2 linked regions of the Novosphingobium sp. G106 genome follow. The protein of the gene in region 1 interacts with the protein of each later gene in a pairwise test. Links are inferred from orthologs where the notes say so. Each region holds a gene or a part of one and is shown in the gene's direction. Other genes may lie near its edges.

Region 1 (14,789 bases):
GCTTGTGCAGCACCGTGGCGTGATCGCAGCCCGAGGCCTTGAGGGCGAGGTCCAGCGTGTCGGTGACGTCCTCGGCTCGCATGTTGGTGCACAGCTTCCAGGCGATGATGTAGCGCGAGAAGTCGTCGAGCACGGTCGACAGGTACATCCAACCCCACCCGATGATCTTAAAGTAGGTGAAGTCAGTCTGCCACATCTCGTTCGGCCGCGTGGTCCTGGTGTGGAACTGGTCGGCCGCCTTGATCACGACGTAGGCCGGGCTGGTGATCAGGTCGTGGGCCTTGAGCAGCCGGTACACCGTAGATTCCGACACGAAGTAGCGCTGCTCGTCGGTGAAGCGCACGGCCAGCTCGCGGGGGCTCAGCTCGGACTGTTCCAGCGCCAGCTCGATAATCTGGTCGTGGATGCCCGCCGGGATGCGGTTCCACACCCGGCTCGGCGCCGAAGGCCGATCTTCCAACGCCTCCGGCCCGCCTTCAAGGTAACGGTCATACCAGCGATAGAACGTCCGGCGGGCGATGCCGAGTTGGTCCAGCGTGCGCTTGGCGGGCAGGTGCGACTGTTCGACGATCCTGATGATCTCAAGCTTCTCGCATGCGGGATACCTCATTCGTCGTCGCCCCCATCCGCGATCATGCTTTTTTGAGCAACTGGTTTTCCAGCGTCAGATCGGCCACGCATTCCTTCAGCGCGCGGGCTTCGCGGCGCAGATCCTGCACCTCGCCGATGGTCGCGACCCGGGCGGTATCCCCCGCCAGGCGGCGCTTGCCCGCTTCCATGAACTCCTTCGGCCCGGTGTAGTACAGGCTCTGGGCGATCCCTTCCTTGCGGCACAGCTCGGCGATGCTGTCCTCGCCGCGCAGGCCTTCCAGTACGATGCGGATCTTGTCTTCGGCCGAGAAGTGGCGACGGGTCTGCCGCCGGATGTCCTTCACCACCTGCTCCGCAGGGGCCTTCGCCGGCAATTTTTCATTGGAGGATCTGGGCTTCATCTTCGTTCCTTCGTCACTGCGACGAAGCCCAGATCCTCCTTAAATCACAACCTCAAATCTGTGCCATTGGCGCTGACGGCGGACAGGACTGTTCAATCCCTCGGTCTGTTGATCAGTGCCCGAGTCCAAGGAGAAAGCGGCACACCGACCTAACGCCGCGGACGCGCTAAGTATCTGGGATATAAAGAAACGCCCGCCGAAGCGAGGGCCCAAGGTGCGTAGGGAGTTTTGTCGGGCGGCAAAAGGTATGAGGGGGAGGCGCTTGAGAGCGGGTCCGACACCCAGAGAGGCCCAGCACCCTCCGAAGTATCCCGGAGCGAAAAAGCACCCCCGCCGAAGCGAGGCCCTAGTAGAGGGATCCTGTGTGTTTTTTTGCCGGTGTTCCCGCACCAGCGGGCACGGCTTAACACGAGCCACCTGTCGGGCATCGTTGCGAATCTGCAATGAACCAAAGAGGCCGCAGGCGGGGGCCAACGACCTCTAGGTTGTGTGGACTCTTAGGATTCCCATTTTTGGCAAAGTCTGATTCAAGGCTGTCTTTTGGAGGCGGCTTTGGGTGTGATGGACCGATTGGTGTTGAGCGATGCGGCGTGGGAGCGGATGGCTCCTTTGATCATCGGACGCCCTGATCAGAAGGGCTCGACCGGCCGGGACAACCGCATGTTCGTCGAGGCAGTTCTCTGGATCGTGCGGACGGGTTCGCCCTGGCGCGACCTTCCTGAGGTGTTCGGAGACTGGAACAGCGTGTTCCGGCGCTTCAGCCGATGGAGCGCGAAGGGTGTCTGGTGGCGGATATTCGAGGCGATGTCCGATGATCCGGACTTCGAGTATCTGATCGTAGATTCCACCGTGGTTCGCGCTCACCAACATGCAGCGGGGGCCAAAAAGGGGGTCTGAAGATCAAGCCATGGGCCGTTCCCGCGGCGGCTTGAGCACCAAGATCCACCTTGCGGTTCGCGGTCTGGGCTGCCCAGTACGGTTTGCTCTTACCGCCGGTCATCGCGGCGATGTGCCGCAAGCCGCACCGCTGATCGGAGGGCTCCCCGCCAAGGTCGTCATGGCCGATACCGCCTACGATGCCGACCACTTCCGTCAGGCCATCGCGGCAAAGGGCGCTGTCGCTGTCATACCCAGTAACCCGTCGCGCGCCCGCAAGCATCCGCTCGACAAGCATCTCTACGCGCAACGCCATCTCGTCGAATGCTGCTTCAGCAAGCTCAAGCAGTTCCGTCGGGTCGCCACTCGCTTCGAGAAAACCGCTCGAAACTATCGCGCCGTCGTCACCCTCGCCGCAATCGTCCTATGGCTCAGATAAGTGTCCACACAACCTAAGGTTAATTACTGCCGTGAGCGACCCGGCTAGTTGAATCCTAGAACGGCCTGGCGTCGCAATTTTGTATAGCTGACGTCGGAAAAGTACCTCCGCGGGACTTTGCGACCGGCTCCCGAGGCGCTTCCGAGGACCGATACCCTTGTGGCGCGGCCCTGCTACCATCAGCGAACGCCCTAACTCCTAAAGGGTTTCGTCGCACGACACGGGTTCAGGGTACGACGAACCTCCGCGGGGTTCACCGTGAAACAAAGCACCTTTGCGCGCGCTATACATTCGACTGCCGTCGTTGCTCCGTGACTGTCCCGTTACGAAACCTCCTGGAGCGAGTGACGGCGGCAGTCACCTCGGTCTTACCGGTCCCGGGGACGTGAATGAAGCGACCCCATCACTAACAAGCAATACGGTCCACTCGGTGGCCCGATCAAGTGCGCGCGGGGCGGCGACGTTGGGCGTTTGGCCGAAGCATGTCAAACCGTCAACGGTGCCCTCAAATAGTGGGATGTCGTGGTGTCACCCGTCCAGGGTGACAAAGGTGCGCCGACCATGCTCGTCGCGATCGCTCGCGACGTGACCGAACGCAGACGATCGGATGAACTGCTTCTTTTGGCTGCTACTCGAGACCCATTGACCGGCCTGGCCAACCGCGCATGCTTCCATGACGGATTGAACCGAGCTTTTTCGCATGCCAATCTAGCTCATATACCGCTGGGTTTGATGGTTTTGGACCTCGATGATTTCAAGCAGGTCAACGACAGCCTCGGCCACGATGCCGGCGACGCGCTTTTGCAATCCGTGGCCTCAAGGCTCAGCGAAGCGGCGCCCGGGAGCGCGGGCGTGGCCCGCCTCGGCGGCGATGAATTTGCCGTACTCGTACTCGAAGTATCACACGCTGAAATGCTGAGCACGATGTCCGAAGATATTCTGGCGCATCTGCGGGCGCCGCTGATCTTCAAGGACCGTATTCTTGATTATGGAGTTACGATCGGCGCCGCGCTTTTCCCGGGGCATGGAAGCACACCGGATGCTGTCCTCAAAAGTGCGGATATTGCGCTATATGCTGCAAAAGCCGACCGCCGGGGCGGCTCGATGCTATTTCAATCGCGCCACAGGACGGAGATGCATCAACACCAGACGCTGCTCTCTTTAGCCAGGTCGGCGATACGCGAAGACGGTATCACCCCTTTCTATCAGCCAAAGGTAGCGCTGGCGAACCAGCGGATTTACGGTTTCGAGGCCTTGCTCCGCTGGCGGCACCTTGGTGGGGAATTCAGCTTCCGGGCAAAATTGCCGCGGGTTTCAACGATCTCGAGGTAGCGACCGCAATCAGCGACGAGATGATAAAGCAGGTCGTCGCCGACATGCGCGTTTGGCTGGATCGCGGGCTCGATTTTGGCCATGTTGCCATCATGCGGCCGCGGCTGAGTTTCGCAAAGATGATTTTGGCGAGACGTTGCTGGAACGGCTCCACCGTGCGGGCATATCCCCACGTCTTTTACAGCTCGAGGTTACCGAGACGGTGTTCCTTGGCCGTGATCGGACTACGTTGAGCGCGCGCTCAAGCTTCTCAGCGCTGCTGGCGTGAGCATAGCGCTTGGTGATTTTGGAACTGGCTATGCCTCGCTAAGGCATCTAAAGCAGTTTCCCGTTCATCTAAAGCAGTTTCCCGTTGATGTGATAAAACTCGACCAAAGCTTCGTGCGGGGTATGGAATCCGACTTGGACGACGCTGCAATCATAGCCGCGGTCATTGGACTTGGTCTCAGCCTCGACATAGATGTCATTGCAGAAGGTATTGAGCATCGAGAACAAGAACGCATGCTGCGGCAACTTGGTTGCCGTTACGGTCAAGTTTTCTGTACTCGCAGGCTGTTTCAGCGGATGCAGTCGCGGCTATGATCGGCCTAGGAAAATCTTCAATGATCCATGGCCATTAGAAAGATTAAGAGATTTCCGAATCTGAAATATCCCAATAGGTATCTTCAATTCGCGCTAGAACTGATTATTTAGGCCAGCTTGTCCTAGGATTTGATTACATTTTGCGGTGACAACAAATCGTTATTGCTATCATACCGAGAAGGCGTCGGGGCAAAATTAATTCGTTGTGACGGAGGCACGGACACCCATTCTCAACCGGTGTCGCGATCATCCGTCCCAAAGGGTGGCAACGACGCTTCGATTGCGACACGTATGGCCTCAGCGCTATGTTTCGCGCCGATTTTGAAAAGCAGGTTTGCACGGTGAAGTTCGACCGTTCGCGGACTGATCGCGAGATTCTCGCCGATCAACCGGTTGCTCAGCCCTTCGACCATGCCGGCCAGGATCTCGCGCTCGCGCTTCGAAAGATTCTTGATTCGACTGAGTGCAATGCCCTGACGTGATCCTGCCGCGACTGTCGCGGCGGAGCTCGCACCTGCTTTGTGAACGGCTCGGATAAGCGCGTCCCCGCTCCCTGGCCAAGCAGTGTATCCGACGGCGCCGGCGAGCACGGCAGCAACGATTCTTGCCGGGTCGGGATTCTCCGAGTAGGCAACGACTGGCAGCCAAGTATGGCGGCTGTAAATTTCCTGCAACAACGAGGAAACAGCACTACCTTCATCGTAAAGCAGGAAGACGCCAGCCGTAGGCCATCGTCGGACGAACTCTTCGATCATCTCGAAGGGCTCGGTATGAATGCCGTGACCATTGAGGAAATAAGAAATGGAAGCCCGACGCTTCACGTCCTGATCAATTGCAAATACATCATACATCTTGAGAACCCGATTTATAATTACTTTTTTATGTTGTTGCCCAAGGTAACGATTGATTTAGGAATTTGGAGAGGTTTCAGTTATCCTGATGATACTTTAGGCATTTGGTCGCGGATTTGAGGTTTTGGCCAGACGGGCCGAGCGCCGCCAGAAACCAAGCCTTTCATTGGCGAGGGATGGTTAACACTGCGTGACGCAGCCATGGGAAAACTACGTGGCGCTCCGTCGTGTACAGGCTTTTGCGACGTTGAAGCATGCTCATGGGCTCAAGCCCGCGAGCCGCATTCCAGATGCTCGCACGTTGGTCAACAGGGAGGCCCTTGGTGCAATCATATGCGAGGGTTACTGAACCGCCCCGGGATTGTCGGAGGCCCCAACTCCTGAAAGGAAGGGTCTACGATGAGCAAGACGACGAACAAGTTTGCACCGGAGGTTCGTGAACGAGCGGTCCGCATGGTGCTGGATCACGAAGGCGACCATCCGTCCCGCTGGGCGGCGATCACATCCATCGCCGAGAAGATCGGTTGTTCGGGGCACACGCTGCTAGAGTGGGTGAAGAAGGCCGAGGTAAACAGCGGCAAGCGAGCCGGCGTGCCCACCGATGTGGCTGACAAGCTCAAGGCGCTTGAGCGCGAGAACCGCGAGCTGCGACAGGCCAACGAGATCCTGCGCAAGGCGTCGGCATATTTTGCCCAGGCGGAGCTCGACCGCCCGTTCAAGCGATGATCGCGTTCATCGACGATCACCGCGATACCTATGGGGTCGAGCCGATCTGCCGGATTCTGCCGATCGCCCCATCCACCTACCATGAGCACCTGGCGCAGCGGCGCGATCCCTCGCGGTTATCGTCGCGTGCCCAGCGTGATCGGGCGCTGAAGCCAGAGGTGATGCGGGTCTTTACCGAGAACTTCGGCGTCTACGGCGTGCGCAAGGTGTGGCGACAGATGCGGCGCGAAGGCTTCGACATAGCCCGATGTACGGTGGAGCGGCTGAGTGCGCGATCTTGGCTTGCAGGGCGTAATCCGCGGCAAGCCGGTGCGCACGACGATGAGCGACAAGGCCGCGCCTTGCCCGCTCGACCAGGTGAACCGGCAATTCCATGCGCCGGCGCCGGACATGCTGTGGGTCTCGGACTTCACCTACGTCGCAACGTGGTCGGGGTTCGTCTACGTCGCCTTCGTGATCGACGTCTATGCCCGCTATATCGTGGGCTGGCGGGTGAGCAGGACGGCGCATGCCAGCTTCGTGCTGGATGCCCTCGAGCAGGCGATCCATGATCGGCGCCCTGTCCATCGTGGCGGCCTGATCCACCACAGCGACCGCGGCAGCCAATACGTCTCGATCAAGTATACCGAGCGCCTTGCCGAAGCTGGGATCGAGCCATCGGTGGGCAGTGTTGGCGACAGCTACGACAACGCTTTGGCCGAGACGATCAACGGCCTTTACAAGGCCGAGGTGATCCACCGGCGAGGTCCGTGGCGGTCGTTCGAAGCCGTTGAATACGCCACGCCGGAATGGGTGGACTGGTTCAACAACCGCCGGCTCCTCGCGCCCATCGGCAATATACCACCTGCCGAAGCCGAGGAACGCTACTACGCCATGCTGGACGACACTCCCATGGCCGCATAACTTAAGCCGAATGGCCTCCGGCAATCCCGGGGCGGTTCAGCATCCCCGCTTCGTGCTCCTTCAAGATCGCGATGATCTGCTCTTCGCTGAACCTGCTGCGCTTCATTCCGTCCGATTCCTTTGCGTCGGACTCTACTCAAAATCGGTCACATTTCAGGAGAGCACGTCAAAGCGATTGAGATCGTCGAGATCGCAGCCGAGGTGAAGATCGAGGTAGCGGAGGCGTTAGGCGACTTACCAGCCAGATGCGCAAGTCGCTCGCCCTTCTGAACGCAATCATCTCCAGCCTGAAGCTCGATAGCTGACGCCCCAGGAGGCAACGATCCTGCAGTCGAGAATGACGGCTAGCGTGAGAGCGTGTCCAGGCTTTTGAGATATGCTGCTATATCAGAACGCTGCCGCGCGTCGGCAAGATAGAATGGATGGGGTGCAGTTCGACCTCGCCGCTGATCGAATAGAGCCTCAATACCTGCAACGCTATTATCGTGCAGGAAAACGGGTTTTCGAGCGAGATCGAGAAGCAACGGCATCGCGATGCCCCGCTTTTCTCCCCTGATACTAGCGTTCACGACCGCCATCTTGTCATCGAAGAAACTGCCTGCGGTATCCTGAATGGGACTCAGCGGCGGAGTCCTCTGGGCAAGAATTGTGGGGCGATCACCGGGGAAAATGCGCGTCATAGACTGTATTGTCGTCGGAACAGGCCGCGCCTGGCTGACGTTGTGGCAGCCAGTGCATCCGGTCGATTGGAACAGCATCCGTCCGCGCATCATCGATGCCTGATCGCCCTTCGTCCCTGCCGGGGCGGGAAGCGACGCGAGATAGGCATTGAGTGCCAGAAGCTTGGCGTTGTCGACGCGAAAACCGATCGGCGTGGGCAGCGTGCCCACCGTTCCGCCGCGGCGCGCTGTAACATACGGGTAGCCTGTGACCCCGGTGTCGGCGAGAATCTTGACATAGTCGTCAATCATTTCATCGCCCGCGGCACCAGCGAGTTTATGGACAAACGCACGCCCGCCGGGGGTCGTGAGCATCGTCTGGTCGAACAATGTGGTGAAGACGAGGTTGCTGAAATCATCGAGTTTTGTCATCAACCCTTCGCTGCCATAAGGCGCCGCCAGATCCTGCCGGAACAGCGGCGTATTGTGCATCGGGTCCCCGTTGCCGTCGAACGTATCGTCGAACATGCCGATCGGGTAGAATTGCGGGTTGCTGAAATAGGCGTCGAATTCCGCCTCACTCGATTTCTCGGTTAGACCCTGCGGCGCTCGGCCAAGCGTCTTGCCGTGATTTGCCGTGAGCTGCGTCTGGGCGATAGTGTAAAGCGCCCTGGTGTTAGCGGCGGTCGCGAAGATTGCGCCTAGATTGAGATCGTGGTTGGCGAGCCCATCAATCCGGCTGCCGATTGAACCACCCTTAGGAGATCTGAAAACCGATGCGTCGGTCATCGTATGGCATAGGGCGCACGAGACCCCTACCTTTCCGCCCCTAGCGGACATGCCAATCACCGCATTCGCCTTGACCAGCGACATCGTCACATTGGGATCGTTGAGGAGTTTTGAAGTTCGCCCAGACGGATCGGCATTCAGCTCTGTACCAAGTTGGGCTTTGGTTTTCGGATCTATAGCGTCTGCGTCGATCTGAAGGCCAAGGTCCAAAGCCTGCAACGGAGTGACACCGGCGGCCATGATGCCTGCCGGGAGTCTAACGGCGTCTGTCCAAAAGCCTTCATTACCGAAAGTTTCAAACCTAAAAACGTCCCGACCGCTAGCTGCGTTGCCCATCGTTTGGCGCAGCGGTGGACCCTGGTCGGCCGGACCGGCACTTGCCGACATCGCAGGGGTCGGTTGGGATTTGGCTTGCAGGGAATAGCCGGCGGATAGTGCGGCGAGCGCAGCGGTTGCACTCAATGCAGCGACAAAGCGGGTCGAAGTAAAGCGGGGCATCCTGAAGCTCCTCCCAAAACTCGCTGCACGGTTAGCGCTCGGGTCAATCAATCAACATGAATCCCCCATAATCGTTCCCTAAAAACAAACAATTAGTTGAACTGGTATTGATGGGCCCCATCCGATCACGCACCTGGACAACCAACCTTCGCGCTTGCCCAAAAAAATCATCAACTATGGATTATAACAATCTATATTAAAACCGAGAAAGGCCACTTAAATATTATTTCGAAACCCGTCGAAACAAACGCCTTCGTTAAATTTGAGCAATCCACATGTTGCGGCGCTATGCCGTTCGGTATCCAGCATCGTGGGCAACACACAGCAGCTCGGCTAGAGAATGGACATTAAGGCGTTCCATCAGGTGCGCGCGATGAACCTCTACAGTGCGAGGGCTAATGTTGAGGTGGCGAGCAATACTTTTATTTGTTCCTCCCCCTACAAGACCGAGCAGCACCTCACGTTCACGTCGAGGTAGTCCCGCCATCCGATTTGCAAATTCAATCTGCTTGGGATCTGGGGCACTTTTTCGACCAGGGAGCCCAGCAGAAGCAGCCTCGATCGAACGCGTAAGCGCCCCCGGCAACAGCGGTTCAAGCAGAAAGTCCTTCGCTCCAGCCTTCATAGCCGTAATCACATGATGTGCCGGCGTGTCGGCAGGGCCTACCAAAATGATCTGAAGGTCGTCCGGTCTTTCCTGTAAAACACCGGCAACCAGGTCAATATTGGTATAGCTTCCTCTAAGGTCGACCACGACGCAGCCCGCGTGGAGAACCTCCGCAAGCGAGACCACGTTGTCCTGCGCGGAGAAGACTTTAACCTGTGTCCCACTGGTCGCCAATTCGAGGGCTAGATCAGAAACCGAGTGTCCGTCACCTTGAACGAGATAGACCTGAAGCTCTGGTGAAATATCTTCTACGATTGCGCCGATACCGTCGGCCGCTCCGGTTTCTCCTGGAATCGAGAAGCAGGCTTCGCGCAGATGCCGCATCGTGATGCCGGCGTCGTCTACAATTCGGTACTGAAATCGCTGAGAGTCCCCGTTGGCAACCGCTCTCCGGCGCTCGATTACCTGAAGACGGTCGTCAGGATGGACACTCTCGAGCCATTCTTCGGCAGTCGCTATCTGCCGGCGCCCAGACCACAGACGCAATGCTGTCGGACTCATATATTCAATCTCGTCGGTTTCGCGATTTATAATCAAGATGGCATTGGTGCTGTAATCGGCAAAACGACGAATATTGCTTAAGTCCAAATTGGAAACTAACTCTTTCGTTTGACGGTTGCTCACGTCCTTCACAATGACCAAGGCGCCCGTGACGTCGCCATCATCACTGATCAGGGGAACGGCGCTAACGCCGACCAGGCGCTCCATGCCGCATTCAAACTTGCGGATGAAATCGACCATAGGTGTTCCCAGTTTGCCGTTGAGCGCCCGGTGAAGCGGCCAACCCTCCTCGTTGCACTCAGTCTCAGGGTCGGAGATCACATGCCAAGATTCCCGGTTCATCGCACGAATGGATGGGATTGGGCCGCCTGCGACATTCTCAAAATGCCGGTTCGCATGCAGGAGCTCACCAGACCGGTCGAATAGTCCGATACCGACCGGCATTTGATCGAGAATCGATGCCACCTGCAAGTTGGAGGCATCGTGACCTGATAGCGCCCATTGTGTCATTCGAGATATTTTATCCAAGTGCCCAGCCTCCATGTGCAACATAGATCATGTTTTCTTGGCAAAATGTGCGGCTTTCTGGTCCGCGGATTAGAAAAGGAACGCGATGGCCAGCGATAAGGTTCCGTAAGGATTGTTCCTGAGGAACCAACCGGAATGGCTTAAAAAACCGAGCCGGATCAAGCCATGGCCGCTGACCCGGATCCGCCAATCATCGGATGCGCATCGGTCGGTGCAACCGGAGAATTGGTCATGGATGACGACAGGAAAATCATCGAGCAGTTGCACGAGCTCGGCGACCGCAGGCGAGAGCGCAGGGAGTTCTTCCGTGCGCTGGTCAGCGTTGCGGGTGTTACGGGAGCGATGCAAATGGCGCTCACGGTCACGCCGGCGAATGCCCAAAGCGCACCTAGCGATGCCGATGTTCTCAATTTCGCTCTGAACCTCGAATATCTCGAAGCGCAGTTCTACTCGTTCGCCGTCAACGGAACTGGCCTTGCTGCGAGCGACCTCACCGGATCGGGCACCCAGGGGACCGTCACCGGCGGCCGCAAGGTCAATTTCACCGACCCCATAGTCGAGCAATACGCCCGGGAGATCGCGGGCGATGAAGTGGCCCACGTAAAGTTTCTTCGCGCGCAGCTCGGCGGCTCTGCGGTTTCGCAACCAGCTATCGATATTGGCACCGATCCGAACGGCGCTTTTTCCTCCGCCGCGCGGGCCGCAGGTCTCGTGGGGGCCGGCCAATCATTCGACCCCTATGCGAGTGATGAAAACTTTTTGCTCGGCGCGTTCATTTTCGAGGATGTCGGCGTGACGGCCTACAAGGGCGCTGCTCCGCTCATATCGAATACGACCTATCTTGAGGCCGCTGCCGGTATCCTCGCGGTCGAAGCCTACCACGCCGGCATCATTCGAACGACGCTTTACGGGAAGGGCATCGATACACCTAGTCTGCGGACTTCGGCCGACAAGATTTCGGACGCTCGCGATTCGCTCGACGGTACAAGCGACCTCGATCAGGGAATCTCGCCGACCGGTGACGTTTCGAACATCGTCCCCTTGGACGCTAACGGCCTCGCGTTCAGCCGGACGACCGGTCAGGTGCTCAACATCGCCTATCTCACGAAACTGGCAGCCAATTCCGGCGGGTTTTTCCCGTCCGGAGTGAATGGGACCATCCGCACCAGCGCCGCGAACTGACGCGAACCATCCACACGGAGACAAGATCATGGACAAGAACGAAGCCATCATGGCGGCTTTCGAAGCGCGCGCCAAAAGGCGCGAGGAACGCAGGCATTTTCTCAAGGTAAGCGGAGCGACCGCGGTCGTCCTATCTTCCTCGACGCTGCTGGCTGGCTGCTTCGGCGACGACAACAACTCGAACGGAACACCGATGCCCACACCAAGTCCGACCGGCACGCCAACGCCCGGAGCACTGACCGATGCCGACGTTCTGAACTTCGCCCTGAATCTCGAATATCTCGAGGCGCAGTTCTATTCCTACGCTGCCACCGGCGCGGGCTTGCCCGCCAACATGCTGTCAGGAACGGGAACAGCGGGTGCGGTAATCGGTGGGCGGAAGGTTACCTTTACCGATCCGGTGGTTCGCCAGTATGCTAACGAGATTGCCGCCGACGAGATTGCGCACGTCAAGTTTTTGCGTGATCAACTTGGCTCTTCCGCGGTTGCACAGCCGGCAATCGATGTCAGCGCGAACGTCAACGGGGCTTTCTCTGCTGCCGCGCGCGCTGCTGGGCTCGTACCTGCGGGCCAAGCATTCGACCCTTACGCGAGCGATGAAAACTTCCTTCTGGGAGCGTTCATTTTCGAGGACGTTGGCGTGACGGCCTATAAGGGCGCGGCGCCTCTGCTGAAGAGCAAGACCTACATCGAGGCATCGGCCGGCATTTTGGCGGCTGAGGCCTACCATGCGGGGTTGGTGCGCACCGTGCTGTACCGCAAGGGCCTCGCGGCGCCTACGCTAAGGACCTCGGCGGACAAGATATCGGACGCGCGTGATAGCCTAGATGGTGCAAGCGACAAGGACCAAGGCATCACGGGTACGGCAACGATGTCGAACATCGTTCCCACTGACGCGGATGGCCTCGCGTTCAGCCGAACCACGGGGCAGGTCCTCAATATCGTCTATCTGACCGGCTCCGCTGCCGTCGCCGGTGGGTTTTTCCCCTCCGGTGTCAATGGCAACATCAAGTCTGCCGCCGCAGGCTGAATTCACTACAGTCGTGGAGTTGAACTATGGCCCCGCCGCCTGCCGCAGATATGGTATCAGAGCTTCCATCGTCTCCGTTTTTGCCGAGCCTTCCGGAAGTTCATGGCTCGATCAGCGTGCCTGGCGGCGTGGGCAAGTTCTGGCGAAAGCTCGCTGCTTTCGCCGGGCCGGGCTATCTCGTCGCAGTTGGTTACATGGATCCCGGGAACTGGGCTACGGACCTCGCTGGCGGCTCTGCTTTCGGCTATACCTTGCTCTCAGTCGTCTTGTTTTCCAACCTCATGGCAATGCTCCTCCAGGCGCTTGCCGCGAAACTGGGTATCGTAGCGGGCCTGGATCTCGCCCAGGCATGCCGCGCTGAATATACCCGGCCGACCCGCATCGCATTGTGGCTCCTATGCGAAATCGCGATCGCAGCCTGCGACCTTGCCGAAGTGATCGGCACCGCGATTGCGCTTCAGCTGCTTTTCGGATTGCCGCTGGTCGCCGGCATCTGCCTCACTGCTTTCGACGTCCTGCTCATCCTCATGCTTCACCAGCGCGGATTCCGGCAGTTGGAGGCGTTGATCGTTGCTTTGCTCATCGTCATTGCCGGATGCTTCGCCGTTGAGCTGATCATGGCGCGACCGGATCTGGCAGCAGTGGCGAAGGGGTTCATTCCAACCGACCAGGTCGCGACCAACCCTGCAATGCTCTACATCGCTATCGGCATCTTGGGTGCGACAGTGATGCCGCACAACTTGTACCTGCACTCGGCACTGGTCCAGACCCGCAAATACGAGCGCACCCAGCGCGGGTTAAAGGAAGCGGTCAAATTCGCGACTATCGACAGCACGATCGCGCTGTTCTTCGCCTTCTTCATCAATGCGGCGATTCTGATCCTGGCGGCATCGGCGTTCCATGCGCACGGACGCACCGACGTTGCCGACATCCACCAGGCTTACGACTTGCTGACACCAATGCTCGGTGCTTCGGTCGCCAGCGTTCTGTTTGCCACTGCGCTGCTCGCCTCCGGCCAGAACTCGACAATCACCGCAACGCTCGCAGGCCAGATCGTGATGGAAGGCTTTGTCGACATCAAGATTGCGCCGTGGGCGCGGCGGATCGTGACGAGGCTTATTGCGATCGTTCCAGCGGTTATCGTTGCGCTGCTGTACGGTCAGAGCGGGACAACGAAGCTCCTCATTCTCAGCCAGGTTATCCTGAGCTTACAGCTGCCCTTTGCGGTTGTGCCGTTAGTCAAATTCACCAGTGACAAGGCTCTCATGGGGAACTTTGCAAACGGGCCTTGGCTGATGGCTGCCGCCTGGATGGTCTCAGCCATCATTATCTTCCTCAACCTCAAGCTGCTGCTTGAATTCATCTGAAAACCGAAAGGAGAAACAACTTGGATTTCATTCAAAGACATTGCGGCGTTTCCCTCTGGAAACTTACGAGCCCATCTAAGCTCATCTTCGGTATGTGCATCATGCTGAGCGGATCGGTACTCGCAGCTCAGGATTTGATGTTCCGCTAACCGAACCGCTCACGCCACGTACGCGATCAATTTGGAGCAGAAAAAATGGGATTTGGATCACTCTGGCATTGGGCCATCGTATTGATTGTGGTGCTCATTTTCTTCGGCCGAGGGCGCATCTCAGAGATCATGGGAGACTTCGGTAGCGGCATAAAAAATTTCAAGCAGGGCATGGACGATGATGGTCCCCAAAGTGCTCCGCCGCCGGTCAGAATTGCCGCGTCCGAAACAGTGGCGTCGCCGGCATCAACCGAAACGCCGGCCGGCGCCTCGCGAGATTAAAGCCATGTTCGACATAGACGCTTCCGAATTTCTGGTGATCGCCGTTGTGGCTGTCGTCGCGATTGGTCCCAAGGATTTGCCGCGTGCATTTCGCACGGCAGGTCGATGGATCGGAACCATGCGCCGCGTTTCAGGTCACTTTCGCGCCGGCGTGGAGACGATGATCCGAGATGCAGAACTTCACGAACAGATGGAGCGGAGTGAGGCGGCTGCTCCTGCAGCGGATCATGCTTCGCTCAAGCCCGAAGGCGAAGGCGTCAAGCCCGCGGAAGTGGCAGGCGCCGGAACACAGCCAAGCGTAGCACGAGAGATCCATCATGGAGCATAGGTGCATGTGTAAGCGATTATCCCGAAATCCGGGATTGCTGCCAGGTGCGCTGCCAAGGTTCGCACACGCCCGGGTTGTGCATGCTGGCCACCCTGCGATCGCGAAGCC
Region 2 (14,659 bases), on another replicon or contig:
GCCGGAGCCGAGACCAGAGCGAGCAGCGCAGCGAACAACAGGCGCTTCATGGCCCCTCCTGGCTCGGTCCGGCGTCAGGCGTCGATCAGCTCGGGATCGATCTCGCCCGCGCGGTTCTGGATGAACATGAAGCGGTGTTCGGGGTTGCGGCCCATCAGCCGCTCGACGAGGTCCTTCACCTGTGCGCGATCCTCGTACTCGGGTGGCAAGGTGATGCGGATCAGGCCGCGGCTGACCGGGCTCATCGTCGTCTCGCGCAATTGCTGCGGGTTCATTTCACCGAGGCCCTTGAAGCGCGAGACTTCGACCTTCTTGCCCTTGAACTGGCCGGCCTCGAGCTCGGCGCGGTGCGCGTCGTCGCGGGCATAGGCCGAGGTCGAGCCCACGGTCAGGCGGTAGAGCGGAGGCTGGGCCAGATAGAGGTGACCGCGCCGGACGACCTCGGGCATCTCCTGGAAGAAGAAGGTCATCAGCAAGGTCGCGATATGTGCGCCGTCGACGTCGGCGTCGGTCATGATGACGATGCGGTCGTAGCGCAGCAGGTCGGGATTGCAGTCCTTACGCATGCCGCAGCCGAGCGCTAGCGCGAGGTCGGCGATCTCGGTATTGGCGCGGATCTTGTCGGCGGTGGCGCTGGCGACGTTGAGAATCTTGCCGCGGATCGGCAGGATCGCCTGGGTCTTGCGATCACGCGCCTGCTTGGCGCTGCCACCGGCGCTGTCGCCTTCGACGATGAACAGCTCGGTCTCGCCGCTGCCTTCACCGGTGCAGTCTGTCAGCTTGCCCGGCAGGCGCAGCTTGCGTGCGCTGGTGGCGGTCTTGCGCTTGATCTCGCGCTCCGCCTTCCGGCGCAGCCGCTCGTCCATCTTCTCCATGACATGGCCGAGCAGCGCCTTGCCGCGCTCCATGTTGTCGGCCAGGAAATGGTCGAAGTGATCTCGCACCGCGTTCTCGACCATGCGTGCGGCTTCGGGCGAGGTCAGGCGGTCCTTGGTCTGGCTCTGGAACTGCGGGTCGCGGATGAAAACCGAGAGCATCACCTCGCTGCCGGTGACGATGTCCTCGGGCGCGATATCCTTGGCCTTCTTCTGACCGACGAGATCGCCGAAAGCGCGGATGCCCTTGGTCAGCGCCGCGCGCAGGCCCTGCTCGTGGGTGCCACCGTCGGGCGTCGGGATCGTGTTGCAGTACCAGCTATAGGCGCCGTCCGACCACAGTGGCCAGGCGATCGCCCATTCGACGCGGCCCTGTTCCTCACCCGGGAAGTCCTGGCTGCCAGCGAAGAACTTGGCCGTGACGCACTCGCGCTCGCCCACTTCCTCCGTCAAATGGTCGGCGAGACCGCCGGGGAATTGGAACACCGCCTCGGCCGGCACGTCCTCACTGGCCAACGAGGCGGCGCATTTCCAGCGGATTTCGACCCCGGCGAAGAGATAGGCCTTCGAGCGAGCCAGGCGGAACAGCCGCGCCGGCTTGAACTTCGCCTCATCGCCGAAGATCTCGGGATCGGGCGTGAAGGCGACGCTGGTGCCGCGGCGGTTGGGCGTGCTGCCCAACCTCTGCAGCGGACCGGTCGGATGCCCGCGCGAGAATTCCTGCGCGAACAGCTCCTTGTTACGCGCCACTTCGACGCGCGTGTTCGCCGACAGTGCGTTGACCACCGAAACGCCGACACCGTGCAGACCGCCCGATGTGGCATAGGCCTTGCCCGAAAACTTGCCGCCGGAGTGCAGCGTGGTGAGGATCACCTCGAGCGCGGACTTGCCCGGAAACTTGGGGTGTTCGTCCACCGGCATGCCGCGGCCATTGTCGGTGATGGTGAGGCGATTGCCCTCCTCCAGCGTCACCTCGATCCGGTTCGCGTGGCCGGCGACCGCCTCGTCCATGGCGTTGTCGAGCACTTCCGCGGCGAGGTGGTGCAGCGCGCGCTCGTCGATGCCGCCGATGTACATGCCCGGACGGCGGCGGACGGGCTCCAGCCCCTCCAGCACCTCGATAGCGGAACTATCATAAGCTTCGCCGCCGGCGCTGGGCAGCTTGTCGAACAGATCGTCGGGTGCAGCATCGGACATGGAGAACGCCTATAGAACGCCCGGGAATCGGGGCGCAAGCAGACGGGCGAGGTTATCGTCAGGCAGGTTCGGCGGATTTACTCGCCGAACCGCGCCGGAGCCGGGCTGACCGGCACCACGCCGCCGGCCTGGACTTCGCGCACTTCGAGCGCGCGATCGATCACGCCGTTGGGGCGGAAGCGGAAGGCGCCGTCCAGGCCGACGAAGCCGCCACTGTCGGTGAGGCGGGTAATCGGCAGCTGCGTTCCCGTCCGCCAGTCGCGGGCTATGCGCAGCGTGAGCAGCACGGCGTCATAGCCGAGGGTGGCGATGCGGTAGGGCTGGACGCCGAACCGTGCCTTGTAGCTGTCGGAGAACTTGCGGAACCGCGCGTCGGACACGGCCGAGAACCAGGCACCGCGAAGTGCCGGAGTTGTCGCTACCACGGCTTCGCCGCTCCACAGCTCGGTGCCGAGCAGGCGCGGTGTGGCTGAGCCCGCCGTCTTGAGCTGCGCCGCGGCCTGGCTGGCGAAGCGGCCGCCATCGGCGATGAACACCGCGTCGAAGCCCCCCTTGGCCTTGAGCCGCCGCGCTGCGCTGACCACCGAGGTGTTCGAGCGGTCGTAGGTCTCAGTCGCGGCAACGCTGCCGCCGGCTGCGCGGACCGAAGCGAAGATCGCCGTCGAAGCCCGCTCGCCATATTCGCCCGAGGGGACCAGCGCGCCGAAGCGGGTCATGCCGCGGCTCTTGGCATAGTAGACCGTGCGCTCGATCGAAGCGCTGGGCAGGTTGCCCATGATGAACACGTCGCGTCCTGCCGCGCTCTCGTCGTTGGAGAACGAGATCACCGGCACCCGCGCCGCACGCGCAGTGGCAGTCACCGCGGGAATGTCGTTGGAGATCAGCGGGCCGAGAATCAGCTTGTTGCCGTCGGCAATCGCCTGGGCAGTGACGCTCGCGACCCCCGCCGAGGTGTCATAGGTGGTTATCCGCAGGTTCTGCGCGTTGGTATCGAGCAGCGCCATCGTCGCGGCATTGGCGATCGACTGGCCGACGGCGCCGTTGGGTCCGGCGAGCGGCACCAGCAGCGCGACGCGGTGCCGCTGCGAATCGGTTGGCAGAGTGCTGGAATCCGGCCCCTTGGGCGGCGGAGCGGTTTCGACCGGGCCCTTGGGAATGACCTTGCAACCCGCCAGCAGGGCGACCGTCGCCAGGGTAAGGAACCTGCGCCGGTTCGTTCCGCTCATCAACATTGCTTGCCGCTCCCTGCTCGTATGTCCATGAGTGCCCGCATGGATCACCAGCTCTCGCCCGGTCTCTATATTGTCGCCACGCCCATTGGCAATCTCGGCGACATAACGCTCCGCGCCGTGGAGACGTTGCGAGGCGTCGCTGCGATAGCCTGCGAGGACACGCGGGTGACCGGCAAGCTGCTGAATCACCTCGGCATAAAAAAGCGGATGATCCGCTACGACGATCACGCCAGCGAATATGACCGGGACAAGCTGCTGGCCCTGCTGGCCGAGCAGCCGGTGGCGCTGGTGAGCGATGCGGGGACGCCGCTGATCTCCGATCCCGGCTACCGCCTCGTCAAGCTGGCGCGCGAGGCGGGGATCGTGGTGACCAGCCTGCCGGGACCGAGCGCGGCGGTCGTGGCGCTGACGCTGGCTGGCCTTCCGAGCGACCGGTTCTTGTTCGCGGGGTTCCTTCCCTCCAAGGACAAGGCGCGGCGCGACGTGTTGGCGGAGCTAGCCGCGGTGCCGGCGACGCTGGTGTTCTACGAGACCGCACCGCGGCTCGACGATTCCCTCGCGGCGATCGACGTCGTGCTGCCGGGCCGCGAGGTAGGCGTGGCGCGTGAGCTGACCAAAAAGTTCGAAGAATGCCGCACCGGATCGCCCGAGGAATTGCGAGCACACTACGCAGCCCATCCGCCAAAAGGCGAGATCGTGCTACTCGTCGGCCCGCCTGCCGAACCCACGGCGGATTCGTTCGACATCGACGCCATGCTGCGCGCCGAGTTGGAAACCGAGAAGCCCTCGCAAGCCGCAGGTAAGGTCGCTAAGCTCACCGGCCTCGACCGCAAGGTGCTTTACGCCCGGGCACTGGAGCTCAAGTGAACCGGGCTCGCGCCGAGAAACGAGGCCGGCGGGGCGAGACGCTCGCCGCCTGGTATCTGAGGCTCAAAGGCTGGCGCATCGTTGCGCAACGGGTGAAGACGCCGCGCGGTGAGGTCGATCTTGTCGCGAGACGAGGACGGATGATCGCCTTCGTCGAAGTAAAATGGCGCGCCACCGCCGCCGAACTCGACCTCGCCATCGACGAATATCGCCTGCGGCGGGTGGCCGCAGCGGCGGAGGCCATCGCCCACCGCTTCGTTCGCACGGGCGACGACCAGAGGATCGACGTGCTCCTCCTTGCGCCGGGCCGCTTCCCGCGCCACATCACCAACGCCTTCATGGGCTGACAGGAGCCGGAATACCGATGACGCTACGTATCGCGGTCCAGATGGACCCGCTGGAAACGATCAACATCGCCGGCGATTCGTCCTTCCACCTGATGCTCGCGGCCCAGGCGCGGGGCTATCCGCTGTGGCACTACGATGTGCGCACGCTGGCGCTCGACACCAATGGCGGCGAGGGCGAGCGGATCACCTGCTGGGCTGCGCCGGTCACGGTGCAGCGCGTTGCGGGCGACCACTTCCAGCGCGGCGAATACCAGCTGATCGACCTCGGCAAGGACATCGACGTCGTGCTGATGCGGCAGGACCCGCCGTTCGACCTCGGCTATATCACCGGCACGCACATCCTCGAACGTCTCGCCGGCCGCACGCTGGTGGTCAACGATCCGGTCTCGGTGCGCAATGCGCCCGAGAAGGTCATGGTGCTCGATTTCGCCCGGTTCATGCCACCGACGCTCGTCGCCCGGCGGATCGAGGACGTGAAGGCCTTCCACCTCAAGCATCCGGGCGACCTCGTGGTGAAGCCGCTCCACGGCAACGGCGGCAAGGCCGTGTTCCGCGTGCCCGCCGACGGCAGCAACCTCGGCGCGCTGACCGAACTGTTCGGTACGGTCTGGCCCGAGCCGTTCATGGTCCAGCCCTTCCTTCCCGAAGTCTCCGAAGGCGACAAGCGCATCGTCCTGGTCGACGGCGTCGTCGCCGGGGCGATCAATCGCAAGCCGGGGCAGGGCGAATTCCGCTCGAACCTCGCGGTCGGCGGCTATGCCGAAGCGACCACGCTGACGGAGCGCGAGCAGGAAATCTGCGCCGCGCTGGGACCGGTGCTCAAGGAGCGCGGGCTGCTGTTCGTCGGCATCGACGTGATCGGCGGCAAATGGCTGACCGAGATCAACGTGACCTCGCCGACGGGCATCGTCGCAATCGACCGGTTCAACAATTCGGACACCGGCGGGCTCATCTGGGACGCGATCGAGGCACGCCACGCCGCGATGCTGCAAGGCTGACGCGAACAGACCGGCCGGCCGGGCGTTTCCTGTTCCATGACCGAATGGATTCTGAGGCTCATCGAGCAAGGCGGCTACTGGGGCATCGCCTTTCTCATGTTCATCGAGAACGTGTTTCCGCCGATCCCCTCCGAAGTCATCATGGGCCTCGGCGGTATCGCCGTAGCGCGCGGGGCGATGGAGTTCTGGCCGCTGCTGCTGGTCGGCACGATCGGCTCTACCTTGGGCAACTATGTCTGGTTCCTCGCCGGCGACAAGCTCGGCTACGGACGCCTGAAGCCGATCGCCGATCGCTGGGGGCGCTGGCTGACGCTCGAATGGGAGGACATCGAGAAGGCGAGCCGGTTCTTCCGCAACCACGGGCAATGGATCGTCTTCGTCATGCGCTTCTCCCCGCTCTTGCGCACGATGATCTCGCTGCCCGCGGGCCTGGCGCACATGAAGCACTGGAAATTCCTGATCTTCACATTCGCCGGCGCGGCGGTGTGGAACGCGGCGCTGATCCACGGCGGCCGTTGGCTCTCGGGCTATTTCGCCGAGGCACAAGGCTGGCTCAACGCCATCATCTTCGCTTCGGTGGCGTTGGGGATTGTCGCCTATCTCTGGCGCGTGCTGACCTGGAAGCCGCGCGCCTAGATGTCACTGCTCCCGCGGATGCGCGTTGCGATAGACGTCGAGCAGGGTAGCGGCATCAACCTTGGTGTAGATCTGGGTCGAGCCGAGACTGGCATGACCGAGCAGTTCCTGCAGCGAGCGCAGGTCGGCACCTGCGCCGAGCAGGTGTGTCGCAAAACTGTGGCGTAAGGCGTGCGGTGTTGCGCTGGGCGGCAGGCCGAGCGAGATCCGGGCGCGAGCCATGGCCTTCTGGATCATACCCTGCGACAGCGCGCCGCCCCGCGCCCCGCGAAACAGCGGTTCGCCGCGCATCGGCGGCCAGGGGCACTTGGCGACATAATCGGCCACCCCTTCGCGCACGATCGGCAGCAGCGGCACGGCCCGCTGCTTGCCGCCCTTGCCGGTGACGACCATCACTTCGCTCAGCGGAAAATCGCCGCCTGTCAGCGATAGGGCCTCGGCGATGCGCAGTCCCGCGCCATAGAGCAAAAGCAGCACTGCCCGGTCGCGCGCGCCGATCCATTCGACGCTCGCGTCCTCCTCGACGGCCACGGCCAGGTTCACGGCATCGTCGGGCGTGACGGGGCGAGGGAGCCCCTTCTTGATCCGCGGTCCGCGCATTCGCGGCGGGGCGGTATCGGCCTCGCCGGCCTGGGCCCGGGCAAAAGAGATGAAGCCCTTGAGCGCCGAGAGCTCACGCGCGGCCGAGACATTGCCTATGCCGTCGGCCCGCCGCCGTGCGAGCTGGTTGCGCAAGGCGGCAGCATCGAGCCGGGCGAGGGTCCGCCAGTCGACCGCACCCACTTCTTCGAGCAGCCGGTCGGCCGTGGCGACATAGGCGCGCACCGTATGCGGCGAGCGGCGGCGGCCTTCGGCGAGGTGCGAGCGCCAGGCTTCGAGGATCTCGCGCCGGCTCACGCAGCGACCAGCGCCGCGGGGACAAGTTCGCCGAGCAGCCCATCGAGCACGGGCATGCCTTGCGGCGTAATGCCGATGCGGGTGCCGTCCTGCCAGGCGAAGCCCTGCTTGATGTAGAAGGCGAGCTTGGCAGGGTCGCAGAGTTCCTCGACACCAACGCCGAAACGGGAAGACTTGGCGGCGAGATCGACACCCTCGGCCAGCCTCAGCCCCATCAGCATCGCCTCGCTAGCCTGTTCGCGCGGGGGCAGGGCGCGCACTTCGGCGATGCCATCACCCTGCCGTTCGATCGCAGCGAGCCAGTTCTCCGGCTTGCGGTGCCGCACCGTCGCCACCCCACCGCGCCGCCCATGCGCGCCGGGACCGATGCCGCAATAGTCCTGGTAGCGCCAATAGGTTAGGTTGTGGCGGCTCTCCTCGCCCGGGCGGGCGTGGTTGCTCACCTCGTAGGCGGGAATGCCCGCCGCTGCGGTCATGTCGCGGGTCAGCTCGAAAAGGTCGGCCGCGGCATCGTCGTCGAGCGGGATGAAGGCTTTCTCGCGGACCATCGTAGCGAAGCGCGTGCCCGGCTCGATCGTCAGCTGGTAGAGCGACAGATGCCCCGTACCGAAAGACAAGGCCCGGCTGAGCTCCGCCTCCCAGGCCGCAGGGGTCTGCCCCGGCCGCGCATAAATCAGGTCGAAGCTCACCCGGTCGAAATGCCGCTGCGCGATCTCCAGCGCGGCCAGGCCTTCATCGGCATCGTGCAGCCGGCCAAGGAAGCGCAGCGTCTCGTCGTCGAGCGCCTGGATGCCGAGCGAAGCCCGATTGATACCTGCCTGGGCCAGCGCCGCGTAGTTCGCCGCCTCGACCGAGGAAGGATTGCCTTCGAGCGTGATCTCGATCCCCGGCGCGAAGCCCCAGAGCCGCTCGGCCTCAACCAGCAGCCGCTCGACCAGAGCCGGCGGCATCAGCGAAGGCGTGCCGCCGCCGAAGAAGATCGAGTGCAGGGGCTCACCGCCGGCCAATTCCGCCTCGCCCACCATGTCGGCCAGCAGCGCGCGCTCCCACTGGGCGTGATCCACCCGATCGCGGACATGGCTGTTGAAATCGCAGTAGGGGCACTTGGCCAGGCAGAATGGCCAATGAATGTAAACTGCAGAGGCCATTTCGTTAACACTCTTCGGTTAGCTCGTTTCCAACGGCGTTTATGACGCCAGGTCAAGTTCCGAGCATCATGCACCGCATCATTCGAGCTGCCACCTTTGCCGCCCTAACCCTGGTTTCGGCCGGGCTGTCAGCGGTCGGTGCTGCGGCCCAGACAGATGAATTCTGGCCGGCACGTCCCCTGATCGACAACCGCTCCCAGTTCAACCAGCGCCTGCTCGATCTGCACAACCGCGAGCGCGAACGGATTGGACAGCCCGCGCTCGTTTGGGATGCGGAACTGGCCCAGCACGCCAAGGCTTGGGCCAACACCCTCGCGGCACGCGGCGATTTCGAGCATTCGCCGGCCGAAATGCGCGTGAACGAGGGCGAGAACCTCTGGCGCGGCACGGCCGGGGCCTACACGCTCGAAGAGATGATGGGCCACTTCATCTCCGAACGGCACGATTTCCAGCCCGGCGTCTTTCCCGCGGTCGCGCGCAGCGGGAACTGGCACGAAATCGGCCACTATACGCAGGTGATCTGGCCGACGACACGCGCCGTCGGCTGCGCCGTGACCTCGCGGCGCGGGACCGACTACCTGGTCTGCCGTTTTTACCCCGCTGGCAACGTGCTGGGGCAGAGCGTCCCCTAAATCAGCCGCCGAACTGGGCTGCGACCAATTTCGCAAAGGCATCGGCACGGTGGCTGATGCGATGCTTCTCTTCAGGATCGAGCTCGGCGAAGGTTTCGCTCCCGCCCTGCGGCACGAAAACCGGATCGTAGCCGAAGCCCATCGTCCCGCGCGGGGGCCAAGTGTAGCTGCCGTCGGCGCGGCCCTGGTAGACCGCGCTGCTGCCATCGGGCCAGGCGATCGCAAGCACGCAGGCGAACCAGCAGGAACGATCGGTCTCCGGGCCCTTCTCGCAGAGCAGGCCTTCGACCTTGCCCATAGCCATGTACCAATCGCGGCCAGGCGCGCCCTCAAACCACTGCCTCTCGGCCCAATCGGCGGTGTAGACGCCGGGCGCATTGCCGAGCGCCGCCACGCAGAGCCCGGAATCGTCGGCCAGCGCCGGCAGGCCCGAACTCTCTGCCGCCGCCCGCGCCTTGATCAGTGCGTTCTCGACGAAGGTCTTGCCGGTCTCGGCCGGCTCGGGCAGCCCGAGCGATCCGGCCGAGATGCAGTTCACGCCATAAGGCGCGAGCAGCGCCCCGATCTCCTTGAGCTTGCCCGCGTTGTGCGTCGCGATGACCAGCGTTTCGGAGCCGAGGCGCGCTTCGCTCACCGGCCGACGGCCTTGGCCTGGGCCGCGAAGATCTTGTCGCAACCGATGCGGGCAAGGCGGAGCAGGCGCAGCAGCCCTTCCTCGTCATAGGTCGCGCCTTCGGCCGTGGCCTGGACCTCGGCGATATGGCCGCCCTCGATCAGCACGAAGTTGGCATCGGCGTCGGCCGAGCTGTCCTCGATATAGTCGAGATCGAGCACCGGCACGCCCTCGCAGATCCCGCAGGACACCGCCGCGACGCGGCGCGGCATCGGGTCTTCCTTGACGAGACCCGCGGTCATCAGCTTGTCGATGGCGATGCGCAGCGCCACCCAGGCGCCCGAGATCGCCGCGGTGCGCGTACCGCCGTCGGCCTGGATCACGTCGCAATCGAGCACGATCTGGCGCTCGCCGAGCTTCTTGAAGTCGACCACCGAACGCAGCGCGCGACCGATCAGCCGCTGAATTTCCTGCGTGCGGCCCGACTGCTTGCCCTTGGCCGCCTCGCGGCTGCCACGGGTATGCGTTGCGCGCGGCAGCATCGAGTACTCGGCGGTTACCCAGCCTTCGCCCTTGCCGCGCATGAACGGCGGCACCTTTTCCTCGACGCTGGCGGTGACCAGCACCTTGGTGTTGCCGAACGAGACCAGCACCGAACCTTCGGCGTGGATGGTGTAGTTGGTCTCGAAAGACAGGGCGCGCATTTCATCAGGCGCGCGGCCGGAGGGTCGCATTGGAATCCTTTCTATCGGCTAACGGGGTTTTCCGTTGGCCCTTTCGCTTGAGCTGGCCGCGCCCTATCCTCTAGCCATTGTGGTGGCAATGAAACTTGGTAGACTTGGCACACTTGGAGATCGGCCTGTGCGAAAGACGCTGCTGGCTTCGATGCTGGTCATTCTTCCAGTCGGCCTTCACGCCGCCGAACCGGAACGCGCCGGCACTCTGCCGGGGCCGGTCAGCTACGAGGTGCGAAGCTGGGGCCGGGTGATCCTGCACTGGCAGGTCAATCCCGATGGGACAGGCGAGATCTGGAAGCTGGCCGAACAGAAGGACAAGGGCCAGCTTCGCAAATTCAGGCTGCGTCTGGCAGGCCACGGCATGAACGCCTTCGTCACGAATATCGAAGGCGTTCGCGCCGCCAACGAAAAGGGCATCCGGTGCGACAAGGAAATCTTCGACCTTCCCTATGGCTCGGTGACCTGGGACTATCCGGACGCGAAACAGACCTATTCGTTCGACGCCGGCTGCCGATCGGAAGAGGCTGACGAGGCTGCGGAAATCCTGGGCGCGGCGAGCACGATCATCGAGACCATGGCCAAGGTCGACAGCGATCCCTATGTCGTGGAACCTGTATAACAAAATCATGCCCACGTTACCGATAACCGAACTGACCCACCGCGCTCGCGAGATCTTCCGCCTCGTGGTGGAGGGCTATATCGATTCCGGGCAGCCCGTCGGCTCGAAGACGCTGGCTGGGGCGGGCGGGGTGAACCTGTCGCCAGCTTCGATCCGATCGGTTCTGGCCGACCTCGAACAGCTCGGGCTGCTGGCAGCGCCGCATACCAGTGCCGGGCGGATGCCGACCGAGGTAGGCCTGCGCCTCTTCGTCGACGGCATGATGCAGGCCGCCGAGCCGACCGCCGACGAGCGCGCGGCGATCGAACGGCGGATGGCACAGCCTGGGCCGATCGAGCACGCACTGGCCGCGACCAGCGCGGTGCTGTCCGATCTCTCGGCCTGCGCTGGCGTCGTCATGGTGCCGCGCCGCGAGCCGCAGCTCCTGCAGATGAGCCTGGTCCCGCTCGCGCCCGACCGCGCGCTTGCAGTGCTGGTGGGCGAGGACGGTGGGATCGAGAATCGCATCCTGCCGCTGCCGGGCCCGCTGCCACCGGGCGCACTGGAGGAAGTGTCCAACTATATCACCGCCCGCCTTGCTGGCCGGACCCTGGCCGACGCGGCGCGGCTGATGCGCGCCGAGATCGCCTCGGGCCGATCGGCTCTCGACGCGGCTAGCCGCGATCTGGTCGAGCGCGGTATCGCCGTATGGAGCGAGGACGCGGCGCGGCGTCCCGTGCTGATCGTCCGCGGACAGGCCAACCTCCTCGATGAGGGCATGCTCAGCGACCTCGAACGCGTCCGCCTGCTGCTCGACGATCTCGAGAACAAGCAGTCGGTCGCCGAAATGCTCGACCTCGCGCGCGAGGCTGAATCGACGCGGATATTCATCGGTTCGGAGAACCGACTGTTCGCGCTTTCGGGCTCCTCGGTGATCGCCTCACCCTATCGCGACCGCGAGGGCAAGGTGGTCGGCGTGGTCGGGGTTATCGGGCCGACGCGGTTGAATTATGCGCGCGTTGTCCCCATGGTGGATTTCACCGCCCAGAGCCTGGGCAAGCTAATTGGATAGCGGAACCTACTTATAATGAGCGATGACAAGACGCAGCCGCAGAACGATGCGGCGGTGGCCGAAGAATTGAAGGGCGTGCCGGAAGAGCTGCTGGAGAAGGGCGGCGACGAGATCGCTGCGCTGCGCGACCAGCTCGAAGCCGCCAAGCAGGACGTGCTTTACGCCAAGGCCGAGACGCAGAACGTGCGTCGCCGGCTCGAGAAGGATATCGCCGACAGCCGCGCCTATGCCGCGACGGGCTTCGCGCGGGACATTCTGTCGGTCGCCGACAATCTTTCGCGTGCGCTCGAAGCGATTCCTGCCGACCTGCGCGAGGACGACAAGCTCAAGAGCCTTGTCGCCGGCATCGAGGCGACCTCGCGCGAGATCGACAAGGTTTTCGGCATGCACGGGATCAGTCGCATCGCCGCCAAGGGCATGCCGCTCGATCCCAACCAGCACCAGGCCATGCTCGAAGTGCCGTCGGATGCCGAACCGGGCACGATCGTGCAGGAGCTCCAAGCCGGCTACATGATCAAGGATCGACTGCTGCGTCCGGCCATGGTTGCGGTGGCGAAGAAGCCGGACTGAGCGCCCGACCTCAGCGGTTAAGTGCAGAACATCACGGAACTTGGAAGCAAATCAGCCGTTTGCGAAAGGTACCTTTCGTATTCGGAGACAGATCATGCGTTCTCTTATCCTTCCCGTGATGGCCGCTGGCGCCCTGGCTCTTGGTGGCTGTGCCTCGAACTACGCCGGCGAGGGCGCACTGGCCGGTGGTGCGCTGGGCGCAGGCGTAGGCGCGTTGGCGGGTGACGTCGGCGCCGGCGCCGCAATCGGCGCTGCGGCCGGTGCCGTTGCCGGTTCGACGAAATCGAAGGATGATCGCGGCTGCTATCGTCGTGATCGCAATGGCGACCGCTACTACGACCGCAATTGCTAAGGCATTCGCTTCCCTCGACCCGAATCTTTTGCGACAAGAATGTCGTAAAAGATTCGGAGAGTCGGATGGAACTAGCGAACAAGGTAGTCTTCGTGACGGGCGGTGGCGGCGGTATCGGTGCCGGCATCGCCGAAGCCTTCGTAGAGAATGGCGCCAAGGTCATCATCGCCGACATAGCGCTGGCCCGCGCCGAGGCCGAAGCGGCCAAATATGGTGAGAACGCCCTAGCCATTCCGATCGACGTGACATCGCTCGACAGCTGGGCTTCCGCTCGCAAAGCTGCTTTGGCCCGTTTCGGTCAGGTCGATGTGCTGTGCAACAACGCCGGCATCTCGATCGACTGGGAACTGCTCGCCGATATCGAGCCCGAAGTGTTCGACAGCGCGATGCAGATCAATGTCTACGGCGTCTACAACGGTGTCAGGACCTTTGCCCGCGACATGATCGCGAGAGGCTATGGTCATATCTGCAACACCTGTTCGGCCAACGGCCTTATCGCTCCAGGCATGATGGCCACCTATTCAGCCACGAAATTCGCCGTGAAAGGCATGACCGATGCCCTGCGCGCCGAGCTGGCGCCGCACGGCGTCACGGTCTCGGCGGTCTATCCCGGCCGAACGCGCAGCTTCATGTCGACGTCTTCGAGAGGACGCTACACCGCGGCCATCATGACCAAACCGATGAACTTCATGGAGCCTATCTGGGTCGGCCGCGCGATCGCTGCCGCGGTGGAAAACGGCAGGAAGCACGTGATCTCGCACCCCGATCTCAAGTTCGCGGTCCAAGCGGTATTCGATGAGGTTCTGGCAGACTTCGGCGAGCCCGCGCAGCCCGGATACAAACCTTACGATTGAGGCTTGAACGGCATGATCGCGCGATATGACGCGAGGGGCGCAGCTTCGGCAACGGCCCCGCCCTGTTCGAGCAAAAAGGCGTGACGAACGATCTCGGCCTGCTGCTCGATCCCATAACGATCCAGCGGCCGGCCCGGTTCGAGGACATAGTCATAACGGCAGAACGGATGCCGCATCAGCGGCAGATAGAACTTGCCGCGCTGCTGTGTCTGCCAGACATGCGTCATCTCGTGAACGAACAGCCCTTGTCGGCCGAGTTCGGCCATGCCGAAATCCTCGCAATAGGCGGGCGAGCCCGGCGGGAAATGGAGATGGCCCGTCGGCGCCATGGTGATCCGCGCCGGCTGTAACGGATGCCAGCGCCGCCGCTTGATCCGGACCCGATCGCAATCGATCGCATCGCCGAAGACCGAGCGAACCAGCGCCCGCTCGCCCGCGGTCAGCGGGCGTTCGCCACCGACCGGGCAGGCTGTCAGTTTTTGCTCCCTGGGTCCATGCCCGCCATGTCGCCGCTCATGGCATCGGTCACCGATTGAACCTTGAGTGGTGCCGAGACCTTGTCGCCGCCGGCGAAGGTCAGCGTCATCTCGACGGTTCCCCCGGGCTTCACCGTCTCGGCGATGTCGAAGACCATGACGTGCTTGCCGCCGCGGGCGAACTTCACCGTCTCGCCCGGCTTCACGCTTAGTTCCTTCAGCGGCGCCATCGAGCCGCCCGACGTCTCGTGCATCTCGGCCTTGCCGGCACCGTCGATCGAGATCGCGGCCACGGCGGAAACCGCCGGACCGCCATTGCTCAGATCGAAATAGGCGGCGCCCGGGTTGCCCTTGACCGCCGGCAGGACCAGCACGCCGCCGCTGACCGTGATCCCCGGCTTGGCGTCTGGCGCAGCCTCGTTTGGCGCAGCAGCGGTGGTCGCCGGCGCTTGCGGCGCTTTGTTCTGCTGGCAGGCTGCGAGCGATAGCGCGGCAAGGACGAGGGTGGCGCGGGGTTTGAAAGTGGCGAGATTCACGCGTTATTCCTTTGTTTCAGAC

Evidence for each region.
Region 2: the proteins of KRR38_RS32570 (region 1) and grpE interact in binary tests that used the Escherichia coli proteins (3 or more experiments, as listed by UniProt). The link is inferred for Novosphingobium sp. G106 from one-to-one orthologs.

What each region holds. Positions count from the first base shown.
Region 1 is NZ_JAHOOZ010000003.1:101,527-116,315, reverse strand. What follows is about bases 11,833-14,751. They hold KRR38_RS32570 (Nramp family divalent metal transporter), read left to right. Parts: upstream 11,833-12,581; coding sequence 12,582-13,922; downstream 13,923-14,751. Other genes in these bases: tatB (Sec-independent protein translocase protein TatB), read left to right, coding at 14,358-14,681; KRR38_RS32565 (twin-arginine translocase TatA/TatE family subunit), read left to right, coding at 14,117-14,353; KRR38_RS32575 (ferritin-like domain-containing protein), read left to right, coding at 11,833-12,555. Also shown: KRR38_RS32610 (GGDEF domain-containing protein), read left to right, coding at 2,869-3,639; KRR38_RS32600 (response regulator transcription factor), read right to left, coding at 4,452-5,072; KRR38_RS32590 (hypothetical protein), read right to left, coding at 7,046-8,647; KRR38_RS32585 (LuxR C-terminal-related transcriptional regulator), read right to left, coding at 8,934-10,325; KRR38_RS32580 (ferritin-like domain-containing protein), read left to right, coding at 10,575-11,525; more of KRR38_RS32575, read left to right, coding at 11,554-11,832. UniProt on the Escherichia coli protein: H(+)-stimulated, divalent metal cation uptake system. Involved in manganese and iron uptake. Can also transport cadmium, cobalt, zinc and to a lesser extent nickel and copper. Involved in response to reactive oxygen.
Region 2 is NZ_JAHOOZ010000001.1:1,257,493-1,272,151, reverse strand. The notes cover bases 10,853-13,641. They hold grpE (nucleotide exchange factor GrpE), read left to right. Parts: upstream 10,853-11,864; coding sequence 11,865-12,419; downstream 12,420-13,641. Other genes in these bases: KRR38_RS05940 (vgr related protein), read right to left, coding at 13,616-13,641; KRR38_RS05945 (SDR family oxidoreductase), read left to right, coding at 12,837-13,625; KRR38_RS05950 (YgdI/YgdR family lipoprotein), read left to right, coding at 12,514-12,771; hrcA (heat-inducible transcriptional repressor HrcA), read left to right, coding at 10,853-11,849. Also shown: KRR38_RS06025 (serine hydrolase), read right to left, coding at 1-50; parE (DNA topoisomerase IV subunit B), read right to left, coding at 75-2,072; KRR38_RS06015 (penicillin-binding protein activator), read right to left, coding at 2,150-3,298; rsmI (16S rRNA (cytidine(1402)-2'-O)-methyltransferase), read left to right, coding at 3,344-4,171; KRR38_RS06005 (YraN family protein), read left to right, coding at 4,168-4,518; gshB (glutathione synthase), read left to right, coding at 4,536-5,516; KRR38_RS05995 (DedA family protein), read left to right, coding at 5,553-6,152; KRR38_RS05990 (tyrosine recombinase XerC), read right to left, coding at 6,156-7,049; radical SAM family heme chaperone HemW, read right to left, coding at 7,046-8,197; KRR38_RS05980 (CAP domain-containing protein), read left to right, coding at 8,266-8,829; rdgB (RdgB/HAM1 family non-canonical purine NTP pyrophosphatase), read right to left, coding at 8,831-9,463; rph (ribonuclease PH), read right to left, coding at 9,460-10,176; KRR38_RS05965 (hypothetical protein), read left to right, coding at 10,304-10,798; more of hrcA, read left to right, coding at 10,806-10,852; more of KRR38_RS05940, read right to left, coding at 13,642-14,101; KRR38_RS35860 (copper chaperone PCu(A)C), read right to left, coding at 14,098-14,637. UniProt on the Escherichia coli protein: Participates actively in the response to hyperosmotic and heat shock by preventing the aggregation of stress-denatured proteins, in association with DnaK and GrpE. It is the nucleotide exchange factor for DnaK and may function as a thermosensor.